3 regions of the Paenibacillus rhizovicinus genome follow, and region 1 is predicted to be linked to each of the others. Evidence: riboswitches for the same ligand, from Rfam matches in the RefSeq annotation. Region 1 holds a riboswitch; each other region holds the start of a gene.

Region 1 (4,212 bases):
TCTGACTTTTCACGGAGCCGAGCACAGCCGATTCTCTCATTCTCTCGGCGTTTACGAAATAACCCGAAAAATTATTTCCCAATTCGAGCGAAGCGGTTACGCCGGCTGGCCGAAAGAAGAAAAGCTCGTCGCCCTATGCGCCTCGCTGCTTCATGATATCGGACATGGCCCGTTCTCCCATTCTATTGAAGACGTGTTTGACGCGCACCATGAATCTTGGACCTGCCGTATTCTACTCGAAGATACCGAGATCAATCAAGTCCTTCGTCAATTCGATCCTTCGTACCCCGAACGGGTCGCTGCGGTGATCTGCAAAACCTATCATGAACCGATCGTAGTCTCCTTAGTATCGAGTCAAATGGATGCGGACCGCATGGATTATTTGCTTCGGGATGCTTATTTCACGGGGGTTAATTACGGTACCTTTGATTTGGAGCGGATATTGCGGGTTCTAAGGCCGCATCAGGGACGGATCGTCGTCAAGGAAAGCGGGATGCACGCCGTCGAGGACTATCTCATGTCTCGTTATCAAATGTATTGGCAGGTTTATTTTCACCCGGTGACGCGAAGCTCGGAAATTATCCTCAGGCAAATATTTCGCAGGGCCAAGGAACTTCACGGGGGTGGCTATACCTTCAAATGGATGATGTCACCGCTCGAGAAGCTGATTTCCGGGACAATCGATATTAGAGATTACCTGGCGCTTGACGAAGCGCTTGTTCAGACCGCCTTCTCCGCATGGGCAAACGAAGCGGACGCCGTGCTGTCTGACTTATGCCATCGCTTCTTAGACCGCAGGCTCTACAAGTACATTACGATGGATCAGCCGGACGAGAAGCTGTGGCAGGAAATCCGAAACCAGTTCAGCGCCATTGGCCTCCATCCGGAATATCACCTGGAAATTGACTTTCCGTATGACATGCCCTACCATGTTTATCGTCCGGGCTCGACGAAGCGTGCGGATAAAGAAGAAAAACCGCCGATTCTGCTGCTGTCGGGAGAGGACCATTTGTCGGAAATCTCTCGACGTTCCGATATTGTCCGCTCCATTACAGGCATCCATCAAGGGAAGTATCACTTGTATTACCCGGAAGAGCCGCTGCTTGAATCAGCGCACCGGCTGCCCGCGAATATACGCGAATTATTTGCTTTAATGTAGAAAGGGGTTACGTTCAACGTTATGTTAATCGACACGCATACGCATTTAGACTCGCATAAATTCGACGAAGATCGCGAAGAGGTTATTGAAAGAGCATTAGCAGACGGCGTACAGAAGCTGATCAATGTCGGCTTTAACCGGGAGACCATCCCTACGACGATCGCGCTTGCCGAGAAGTATCCATTCATCTATGCAGCCATCGGTTGGCATCCCGTCGACAGCATTGATATGCAGCCGGAGGATCTGGACTGGATCGCTTCATTATGCGATCATCCCAAGGTCGTGGCCATCGGTGAAATCGGTCTCGATTATCATTGGGATACGTCGCCGAAGGACGTTCAGCAGCGCGTTTTCCGGCAGCAGATCGCTCTTGCCAAAGAGAAACGCAAGCCAATCGTCATTCATAACCGCGACGCGCATGAAGATGTCGTGCGGATTCTCCGGGAGGAGGGAGCCAGCGAAGTTGGCGGGGTGATGCATTGCTATTCCGGCAGCTGGGAAACGGCGAAACAATGCCTCGATATGAACTTCTATATTTCCTTCGGGGGACCGCTTACATTTCAGAATGCGAGGGTACCGAAAGAGGTCATGGCTAAGGTGCCGCTGGACCGGCTGCTGATCGAAACCGATGCCCCTTATCTGGCTCCTCATCCCCATCGCGGAAAGCGAAATGAATCGGCTTTCGTCCGTCTTGTAGCAAATACGATGGCGGATATTTTAAGCAAATCTTTAGAAGAAATTGGGGAAATTACGAGCGAAAATGCAAAGAGATGTTTTGGAATCTCATGAAAACGAGACTGAAAGTAAGCATTTAGGAGAAATCCGGTGATAAAAATGATTTTTGATCAGAAAATCGCTTGATTTTCACGGATTTTTCCTTGGAATTCACTAAAATCGTCATTAATCAGTTCTTTACAATGTGCAGCGCTAGACTGTATCATTCATTTCAGAGCTACAAAAGATGTATTCGTTTTCCAATTAATCGCTTAATCTCCGGCAAACGGAGAGCGGGGGAACCAATTGTTGAAACTGTTCGTATCATAGCGGACAGCAGAGACATTGAAAATCTTCTTGGGGTGAATTTCGCAGTGGGATGCATGAAGTTTTCGCTTCCCGAGCGAATAGGGCGACTCTCACGCCCGAATCCGACAGCTAACCTCGCAAGCGTCTATAAGAGAGATCAACCTCGTGCATGCAATCCATGCTCCCATTTTCTAATGGAAGCCACGAAACAGATCCTCTGTCGTCGGGCTTCTTTTTGTTTGAATAATGCGTAAACTGACGACATAGGGTGTATCGTGGAGGTCGCAAGCCGGGGAGGAATATGGAAAATGCGTGCTAAGCACGCTAATACTTTATAGTCGCGTCTATTATCATGCATAACAAGGCGGCGGGGCTATGTAAGGAGGACCGAAGAAGTGGGAGCACTCCAGCTTAAGGACACCCATGGGAAACGATCATCCAGCATGTCTTTCGCATTGCGATGGAAGCATGAGAACGTGCGTTTAATTGTGCTAAGCGCCATGATCTCAATCGCTATGACTTTCATGTTTTTGGTGTTGTTGTACGGAACGGCTGACAAGCATGTCTCCGTAGTATTGAATGGACGAGAAACCATTGTCTCCACGAAACAATGGGTCCTTCAACGCCTACTGGATGAACAAGCCATAACTATTGGCACGCACGATAAGGTGTCGATGCCGCTGGATGGCGGAATAAGCGACGGCGACCGGATCATCATCGATCAGGCGGTACCGCTTGTTGTTAAGGCTGATGGCAAAGCAAAGACGTTGTACACGACAGAGAGAACTGTACAGGCGGCGATCGATCAGGCTGATATAGAGGTTCGCGGTCAAGATAAGGTATTCCCTTCGCTAACGGCTGCGCTAGAACCCAATATGACCATCACGGTCACGCGGATCGACAAAAAATACTCCGAGACGACTTACGACGTTCCATTCACGGTCGTGAAGAAGAACGACGAGAAACTCGAGCTCGGAAAACAAAAGCTTGTCCAGCCGGGCAAGCAAGGTAAAGTCGTCAAACGTTACGAGACGGTCTTTGCCGACGGCGTACTCGTTTCGCAATCGCTCGTCGAGAAACTGACGCCGCAGCCGGCGGTGAATCAGGTGGTCTCGGTCGGAACGAAGAAACCCGAGCCGAAAGTAGCTGTGCTGTCCGCCAAGTCCCAATCGTCCACGATGACGAAGCGGGGCGTTACGTTCAGCGCGAAGAGAGTGATTAAGAACGTCACGCTGACGGCTTACTCTGCCGGCGTTGCATCGACGGGCAAAGCGAAGGGCCATCCGGAATACGGCATTACCGCATCGGGTACGTATGTTACGGAAGGTCGTACGATTGCAGTCGATCCGAAGATCATTCCTATCGGCTGGTGGGTCTATATTGAAGGCATAGGCTTCCGCCGGGCTGAAGATACGGGCAGTGCCGTCAAAGGCAATAAGATCGACGTGTATTTCGAGAGCGAGTCTTATGCGAATCGCTTCGGACGGAAACGGGGCTACACGGTATACGTGCTGGGACCGAAAAAGCCGGAGTCTCTATAGAAACCCGGTTCGTGCAGTCATTTGATTAGCTCTGTGAGGAAGGAACAGGCTGCGCTGTATGCAAAGGCAGCGATAACCGTTTCTTCTTCATTCATATCGTAATTCATGCTTAAATATGCCATGATAAGGAGAGGCGCTGCCTCTTCTTTTTGCATGTTTGTCTGATTCGAATGTTTGGTTTGAAAGGAAGGTATGGGCGTCCATGATCAAGGAAATCATTGTCGTCGAAGGCAAGGACGATACGGTGGCCATCAAGCGTGCCGTTGCGGCCGAGACGATTGAAACAGGCGGTTCCGCTATCGGCGAGGCCGTGCTGAAACGAATCGAGCTGGCGCAGCAGCGGCGGGGCGTTATTATATTCACGGATCCCGACCATGCGGGCGAGCGGATACGCAAAATCGTCGCGCAGCGCATTCCGGGCTGCAAGCACGCGTTCCTGCCGCAGTCGGAGGCCCTCTATAAGGGAGATATCGGCGTCGAGAACGCTTC
Region 2 (4,212 bases), 1.1 Mb from region 1:
GACGAACACGGTCACCAGCATGACCAGGAAGATGACGCTCATCGCGCCGAACACGGCCCAGCCTTGTTTCTTATTGCGGATCATCAGACCGAACGCGTAAATCAGCGCCGTAGGCAGCAGCATCATGCAAAGAATATGGACCAAATTCGTCAGCGCCGTCGGGTTCTCGAACGGATGCGCCGCATTGGTGCCCATCCAGCCGCCGCCGTTCGTGCCAAGATGCTTGATCGACTCGAGCGATGCAATGAGGCCGCGGGTTATCGTCTGTTCTCCCCCGTCCAGCGTCGAAGCGTGAACGGCGCCGAGCAGCGTTTGCGGTACCCCCTGAAACACCAGGAACAGCGCAACCAAGAAGGCAAGCGGCAGAAATACGCGCGTAATGGAACGAATGACGTCGACGTAGAAGTTGCCGAGGTCGTCCTTGCGGCCGATCAAGCCGCGAATGAAGGCAATCGCCACCGCGAAGCCCGTCGCCGCCGATGTAAACATCGAGAACGTAATCACCAGCAATTGCGACAGATACGATAATCCGTTCTCGCCGCTGTACGATTGCCAGTTCGTATTGGTCATGAACGATACCGCCGTATTGAACGCCTGACCTGCGGGCATATTTCCGATGCCGTCCGGGTTCAGCGGCAGATAACTCTGAAGGCGCAATACCAGATAACATAGAAGCAGCATGACAAAATTGGACAGCAGCACGGCGCTTAAGTAAGCGCGCCAGCCCATGGACTCTCCTTCGCGCACGCCCGCGATCCGGTAGAGCAGCCGCTCGATCGGACCGAATACCCGGTCCAGCCCCGTGCGTTCCTGCGCAAAGACTTTTACAAGATAGGTGCCGACCGGTTTGACCAGCAGCATGACGATCGCCAGCGTAATGGCGACTTGTACGAATCCCATAGCCATATTCAAATATCCTCCTCGTTATAGAAGCAGCCTTGCAAGGCGAAACGGCTGTCGCCCTCCTTCCGGCGGCGCGGAGCGTTTCGTTCCGGGGAAATACAAGCTTAAGGGTAAGCGGAAGCTTAGGCTTGCTTGTATTTCAAGGCTTAAAATTTCTCCGGTTTCACCAACACGAACCCGAGATAGATCAATAGCGCGATGGCGATAATTCCCATTGTGATCATGGCGTTTCCTCCTTCGGAAGCATCATCTTATGCGCGCTCGCAAAATTTCTTAAAACCCCAAAACAGTCCGAATACGATCGTCACCAAGACGACCATCGTAAAATCGTTCACCATCCGCGCAACCTCCTCCATAACCTCTCTCGCATTCGTTACGATTTTCCATAGACTGCCGTATTATGCGCGTCCAGCAGAAAAGCTACGCTCCCGGTTTGGGAATGCGTGATTTGATCGGCGCCAAGGCTCTTGTAGATCAGCCGGCCATTCGTTCGGCTTGTGATGACATGCACCGTCCGATCGGTCCACTGGCGCACCATGCGCAAATATCTGCAGCAGAGCGACAGGCTGCTTTCGAACAGAAACACCTTGCCGACGGGAAAATCCGGCGACTGCCATTCATCCGCATCGATCGTATTGACCAGCAGGATGGACCTTGCTCCGAGCTTGGAGAGCCGCTGCCGCTCGGCGGCGCTGTTCGTTACGGCCGTGAACGGCACGCCCTTCGCCATCAGCTGCTTGATGAAATGTTCGCCGGCCTTCGTTAAGGACGGGACTACGATCGTTTCCGGCGCCGATGCCGATGCCGATGTCTGAGTCTGCGTCGATGTCTGGATCTGTGTCTGTTGCGATGTCGATATCTGTGTCTGTGGCGATGTCGGCGCCCATGCCGGGCTCGTTTCAAGCTCTTGTCCGTTCACGCTTCTGCCTCCTGTCCCTCGCTCTCGCGTTTGCCTAAAGTCATCTTAATCCCGTTTCCCATAAATTCGGGGTAAAGAGATTCCGCTCCAGGTGTAAAAAAAACATAAAAATGAGGCTCTTTCCCTCCCCGTGCCGCCAATCCGCTGCCGCCGAATCAGAAAATGACGTACGCTTCGGCATGCCGGAAGCAGTACGCCGGATCGCCAAAGCTAGCGGGAAGCGGTCCCGCGGCTCCCGTCCCGGATCTGAACGCGCTGCCCGACGCCAGCGCTTGAAGCGCCATCAGAAACGCCGCGGTCCGCGCGTTCCCCCAGCTCTCTTGCTTGAGCAGCGCCTCGCGCAGCCCTTCGGCCAGCGTCGCGCGCTTCACCCGCTGAAAGGCGCATGCCCACTGAACGAAATCCCCCTTCAAGCGGCATTCGCGAAAGACGCCGGCACCCCAGTCGCCTTCCGCCGCGCTTAGCTTCACCATGCCGCAGCAATCGCCGCTGCCGCATCCGGGAACGAGCAGCCGCGCCGCCTCGCCGTCGAACCGGAAGCACTCGACTCTCGCAATCCTCGTGCTATCCATGCGTTCTTGCAGGAAAACCTTCGTCCGTCCATTCTGTTCCGCTTGCGCAGCCTGCATGTCCCTTCACTCCTCTTGGAAAATAAAAAAGCCGAGAGGAAGAGAAATCTCCGCTCCCGGCTTCGCGGGCAGCACAAAGAAACAAGTGCCGCCGCGCATTTGCCTGATTGTCTCTCTTGGTCCGCTTACGAGGTTAGCTGCCCTATTCGGGCTAGAGAGCGCCCTGCCCGGACAAGCCATGCCTGCCCGCGATTCACCCCTGGGCGGACGCCGGCAATCGGCGCCTCCCGCGGTTCCCCCGTTCCCCTTCGAAAGGGATTCAGCGATATTGGAATGGATACCATTCATTTGTTGATACTAATCGTAGTCCCGTCCTCAGGAATTGTAAAAAGCGGCCTGATGTCCGCAAACGGGCTTCTCGCCGAAAAATCGCAATGAAAACGCGCGCATCCGTTTATTTCGCGGAAAGTGCTGCCAATTTCTTCGGCATGCTTCTATTTGCTAAGCCGCTGACAAGCCCGACGTTCCTAAGCCGACTAGTTCTATTGAATTTAACGATTTATAGGGGTACATTGAAGGTGTACAACTGCAGCGCAGACGATGCCCGAATAACTTGCAGGGAGGAATTATTATGAGCACGAATTCCGTTAAAGCATTATTCCAGCCTTTCCGTTCGGACAAATTGACGCTCGACAATCGCATCGTCATGGCCCCCATGACGCGAGGCTTCTCGCCCGGCGGCGTACCCGGCGAGGACGTGGCGGCCTACTATAAGCGCCGTGCCGAGAACGGCGTCGGCCTGATCGTCACGGAAGGCACCTTGATCAATCATCCCGCGGCAGGCGCAAGCACGAAGTGGCCGCATTTCTTCGGCACGAACGCCTTGGAGGGCTGGTCCGGCGTCGTTAAGGCCGTTCACGAAGCCGGCGGCAAAATCCTTCCGCAGCTGTGGCATATCGGCTTGACGCGCAAGCCCGGCACCGGCACGAATCCGGAAGCGCCGTCGGTCGGTCCTTCCGGGCTCAACCTGGCCGGCGAACAAGTGGGCGACCCGCTCACCGAAGCGGAAATCGCCGATCTGATCGCTGCTTATGCTCAGGCGGCGGCCGATGCCAAACGGCTCGGCTTCGACGGCATCGAGCTGCATGGCGCCCACGGGTACCTGATCGACCAATTCTTCTGGGGCGTGACGAACGTTCGAACGGACCGCTACGGCGGCGACCTCGTGAAACGGACCCGCTTCGCGACGGAAGTCGTCGAAGCATGCAGACGCGCCGTCGGATCGGAGTTTCCGATCATCATGCGCTTCTCCCAATGGAAGGACGGCGCCTATGACGCGAAGCTCGCGGAATCGCCGGATGAATTAAGCCGCTTCCTGCAGCCGCTGGTCGACGCCGGCGTCGATGTCTTCCACTGCTCGACGCGCCGTTTCTGGGAGCCCGCGTTCGCGGACGGAGAGGACTTGAATTTGGCAGGCTGGACGAAGAAGCTGACGGGCAAACCGACGATCACCGTCGGCTCGGTCGGACTCGATCTCGAGTTCACGCGTCTGTTCAAAGAGAAGAAAGGCGCCGAAGCGGTCAGCATCGACGGCTTGCTGGAACGGCTCGATCGCGGCGAATTCGACCTCGTCGCCATCGGCAGAGCCTTGCTGAACGATCCCGCATGGGCGAAGAAAATCAAAGAAGGACGCCAGGATGAACTGCGTCCGTTCACGCCGGAAGCGACGCAAACGCTGTATTAAACCACATGAATCAGGCTGTTCTCGATCTTGATCGGGGACAGCCTGTTTTGCCGATTGGAGCGTGCTTGGACGTACAG
Region 3 (4,212 bases), 650 kb from region 1:
TGAAGCCGGCGTCATCGGGGGGCTTGCGGACTGGTTTGCGGTGACGGCGCTGTTCCGCCATCCGCTGGGCATTCCGATTCCGCATACGGCGCTGCTGCCGCGCAATCGGAAGAAGATGTCCGAGGGCATCGTGCGCGTGCTGGAGGACCGGCTGCTTGCCAAAGAGAGCATGCTCGAGAAGCTGAAGCAGTTCGAACTGATGGGGCAGCTGCTGCCCGCCGTCCGCGGCGCGCTGCATTCGGCGGTGCACAGTGAACGGCTTCCGCATCTATTGGAAGGCGTGGTTCGCAGCGTCGACGCGGAACGCTTCGTTCCGATGCTGGCCGGAGAGATTCAGGCGGCCGTGCGGCGGATCGATCTCGAGGCCGCGCTTCGCAGCTTCCTGCGGAAGGCGGAGGAGAACGGCATGGACGAACGGATGCTCGACATGCTGTTAGAACGCGCGGAAACGTGGGTTGCCACGGAAGGCATGCGCCGCGAGCTCGGCAGCGCGGTCATGACGCTCATTAAAGGGCTGAACCTGGGCGGCCTGATGGCGTTCGCGGTCAATGCGTTCGTCGGCTACCTGGAAGAGGATAAGCTCGGAACGATGCTGCAGTCGTTCATCCTTGCCAAGATCAATGAGCTGAAGATCCCGGACACGCAGCGCCGGCTTGTCGTCATGAGCAAGCTGCGCGAAGCGCTGGACCTGCTGATTACGCAATTGGCGGCATCCGGCCAGCTTGACGCCATGCGCGACGAGCTGCTGAACGCTTTCGATATTGAAGGCGAGCTGTACAAGCTGGTTGAGCTCCTGCGGGAGAAGGGAATCGACTTCCTGCACGGCGAAGCTTTTACGACGACGACATGGCCTTTTATTGAAGGGTTGATGAACCGGTTCGAAGAGAACGAAGCGCTGGTCGACGATGCCGAGCAATGGCTCAAGGGCCAGGCCGCGGCGCTGATCGAGCGCAATCATGTGCGGATCGGCTCCTTCGTCAGGGAGAACCTGGACCGTCTCGACAACGACCAGCTCGTCGAACTGATCGAAGACAAGGTCGGGCAGGATTTGCAGTGGATCCGCGTGAACGGTGCGCTATGTGGCTTCCTGATCGGCCTGCTGCTGCGGGGCATCGAGATGGCGACCGGAAATGTCTAATCTAGTGTACGTGGAAGGCCGAAGCGGATGCGTGCAGCCGGATTCCTTGATCATTTGGCAGGGAATAGGCGAATGCGGCGTTGATCGGCCTCCGCTGCTGTCCGATTTTGCGAAAAACAGCCATATAGTGAGGATGCGGGAGGATGCTGGAGATCGCTTCATTTGTAAGCGTTATATCTGGCACGGTTGACTGCATACGCGAGCGGAGTGCGTACGAACTTCCTTTACAAAAGGCGACGGCAAGCGTAACATACGATTCGTGCTTAAACGATGTAATTGATCACGCTGAATTTCCGAGCAGTGGAAAACGGGGGAACCAATGGCATGCCAAGTATCTGAAGATCTTCTTCGGAGCTTGCGCCTGGGGTGAATCCTGAGCAAGGCAGCCGCGGCCGCCAAGCTCGGGTAGGGCAGCTCTCAAGTCCGAATCCGACAGCTAACCTCGTAAGCGATCCGAGAGAGGCGACGAATGTGCGTGCAAATGGACACTTTTTTATATCTGTGCCAAGAAGCCGCGAGGGGCGTTCCTCTAGATAGAGGCCGTTTTTCGTTGGCTTCTTTTTGATGTTCGTTTTCATATGGAGCATAAGTTTCAAGGAAGAATGTAAATTTATAGGTATAGGGCAGGAAAGGGGCTTGTTGTTATGGCCGGCTACCGGCGTAAAACTCCGGAGGAATTGTTATTATCCATTTCTAAAATCCATCGCGGACGACTAAAAATCTATATCGGCGCCGTCAGCGGCTCCGGAAAAACCTATCATATGCTGCGCGAGGGGCAAGCGCTCAAGCAGCAGGGGATCGAGGTAGTCGTGTGCGCCGTTTCGACGATGCGCCGTCCGGAAACCGTTGAACAGCTCGCGGATTTAGAGCGTATTCCGAGCATCCATTGGATGAAAGGCGACGTGGAAAAGAAGGATTTGAATTTGGATGCGATCGTGGAACGCAATCCGGAAGTGCTGCTCGTGGATTCGCTGGCGCATGAGAACCGTCCGGATGCGAAATTTCCGACCCGGCGTGAGGATATCCGGTATTTGCTGAGCCTTGGCATCAGCGTCATCACGACAGTCAACGTCTACGAGCTGGAAGGCGTGACGGAGCAAGCCCAGAAGCTGACCGGCATTGCGCCGGAATGCACCGTGCCCGCCGATTTGCTGGAGCTTGCGGACGAGGTGCGCCTTATCGACGTGTCGCCGGAGACGATATTGAATCGGCTCAGCGAAGGCCGGCTGAACAACGTGAAGGACCCGGAACTGCTGAAGCGCGGCAATGTCGGCAAGCTGCGGGAATTGACCCTGCGCCTGGTGGCGGAGGGCGTGAACGAGTCGCTGGAGAAATACCGCGAGGAACAAGGCTTTATCGGTCCTTCCGGGGCATCCGAGCGCATCTTGGTCGCGGCGCAGTACCATATTAATGGTTCGATCTACATTCGGCGCGGGCAGCAAATTGCCAAGCGTCTCGGGGGCGATCTGCAAGTCGTCGTCTTCACCGACACCAGCCAGGAACCGACCAAGGAGCGGGAAGCGTTCAAGAAGTCGATCCTGAAGCTGGTCGAGAAGATCGACGCGGGTTTCCGCGAAATCGCGATCTCGGGCCGCAAGCAAGTGCCGCGGGCGTTGATCCGTTACGCGATGCTGATTAACGCGACCCGGATCGTCATGGGCCATTCCAAACAGACTCGAACGGAAGAGCTGCGTCAGGGCTCTATCGCGCGCGCCCTGTTGAAACAGACGCGCAATATCGATGTGTTCTTCATGGCCGACCGTGCGGAGCATGAGGGCGAGCGGGTGCTGCCGGTGAAACGCGCGGTGTCGAAACCGCCTTCCGAGCCTTACCGCCGTTTGAGCGAGCAGGAAGTCGAGAAGAAGATCGAAAGCATCCGGCGCGGCACGTTCAAGGTGTACGTTGGCGCGGCGCCGGGAGCGGGGAAAACCTATATGATGCTGCGCGAAGGCAATGATTTGCTTCGCAAGGACATCGATGTCGTCATCGGTTACGTGGATACGCATGGCCGGGCGGATACGGACGCTCAGGTCGGCCGGTTGACGGCTATTCCGCGGATTGAAGCCGGGGAGCGGGGGACCGAAGAAATGGACGTTGCAGCCATCATCGCCCGCAACCCCGAGGTGGTGCTGATCGACGATCTGGCGCACGCCAACGTCCCGGGCAGCCGCAACAAGCGCCGTTATGAAGATATTCGCGAAATCCTGGATGCTGGCATCTCGGTCATTTCGACGATGAACGTGCAGCATCTGGAGAGCTTGAAGGACGCCGTGGAACATATTACGGGGACGATCGTGAGTGAAACGGTGCCGGATCAATTTCTCCGTCTGGCGGACGAAATCGAGCTGATCGACGTTGCGCCAAGCGCGCTGCAGGAGCGTATGCGGGACGGATTGATCTACAAGGCGGAAGATGTGGAAGGCGCGCTTGCCGGCTTCTTCAAGACCGGCAATCTGATCGCGCTCCGCGAGCTTGCGCTGCGGGAGATCGCCGACGATGTGGATGAGCGCTTGGAGTCGTGGGAACGCCACGGTTCGCTGCGCGGTCCTTGGCGCCGGCACGAGTCCATCTTCGTCGCGGTCACGACGGGCAAGAACGCGGAACGCCTCATTCGCCGCGGCTTCCGTATCGCTTACCGCCTGAAGGCCGATTGGCATGTGCATTACGTGCGTCCCGAAGGGGAACGCTCGGCTGCCTGCGATCAGCGGATCGAGGAGATCAAGGATCTCGTCGACCGGCTCGGAGGGACGTTCGAAGCGGAGCAGGGCGTTACCGCGAACCGGATTCCGGATGCGCTGCTTGCGAAGGCGAACGGGCTGAAGAGCACGCAGATGATTCTGGGACAGTCGGGCCGCGGTTTCTGGAGCCGGTTGAAGCAGAAACCGGTCATTGATACGATTTTGCGCGAAGGCCGTCATATGGATGTCTTGGTCGTGGCGGACTTTAATCCGAATATGGCATTAGGGGAAGAAGAAGAGTAGTAGAAGATAGGCGTTGGAACGTTAGGCGTCCGGTTCTGCAGCGAGCGTGCTGCGGATCGGGCGTCTTTTTTGTAGATTATATGTTAGATAATC

The links. A riboswitch is a leader RNA that binds a small molecule or an ion and turns the genes downstream of it on or off. The one in region 1 is predicted to bind cyclic di-AMP.
Region 2: another riboswitch for cyclic di-AMP. It lies ahead of GZH47_RS11280 (hypothetical protein); the one in region 1 lies ahead of GZH47_RS16060 (resuscitation-promoting factor).
Region 3: another riboswitch for cyclic di-AMP. It lies ahead of GZH47_RS13140 (histidine kinase); the one in region 1 lies ahead of GZH47_RS16060 (resuscitation-promoting factor).

What each region holds. Positions count from the first base shown of each region.
Region 1 covers NZ_CP048286.1:3,588,291-3,592,502, reverse strand. Annotated here, with positions in the region: gene GZH47_RS16070 (HD domain-containing protein) at 1-1,159, shown strand, start outside; gene GZH47_RS16065 (TatD family hydrolase) at 1,181-1,948, shown strand; cyclic di-AMP (ydaO/yuaA leader) riboswitch at 2,133-2,341, shown strand; gene GZH47_RS16060 (resuscitation-promoting factor) at 2,578-3,723, shown strand; gene rnmV (ribonuclease M5) at 3,926-4,212, shown strand, end outside.
Region 2 covers NZ_CP048286.1:2,478,330-2,482,541, forward strand. Annotated here, with positions in the region: gene kdpA (potassium-transporting ATPase subunit KdpA) at 1-900, opposite strand, end outside; gene kdpF (K(+)-transporting ATPase subunit F) at 1,050-1,127, opposite strand; gene GZH47_RS11275 (hypothetical protein) at 1,277-1,822, opposite strand; gene GZH47_RS11280 (hypothetical protein) at 1,978-2,451, opposite strand; cyclic di-AMP (ydaO/yuaA leader) riboswitch at 2,558-2,726, opposite strand; gene GZH47_RS11285 (NADH:flavin oxidoreductase) at 3,023-4,135, shown strand; gene GZH47_RS11290 (hypothetical protein) at 4,132-4,212, opposite strand, start outside.
Region 3 covers NZ_CP048286.1:2,938,479-2,942,690, reverse strand. Annotated here, with positions in the region: gene GZH47_RS13145 (DUF445 domain-containing protein) at 1-1,138, shown strand, start outside; cyclic di-AMP (ydaO/yuaA leader) riboswitch at 1,412-1,605, shown strand; gene GZH47_RS13140 (histidine kinase) at 1,783-4,119, shown strand.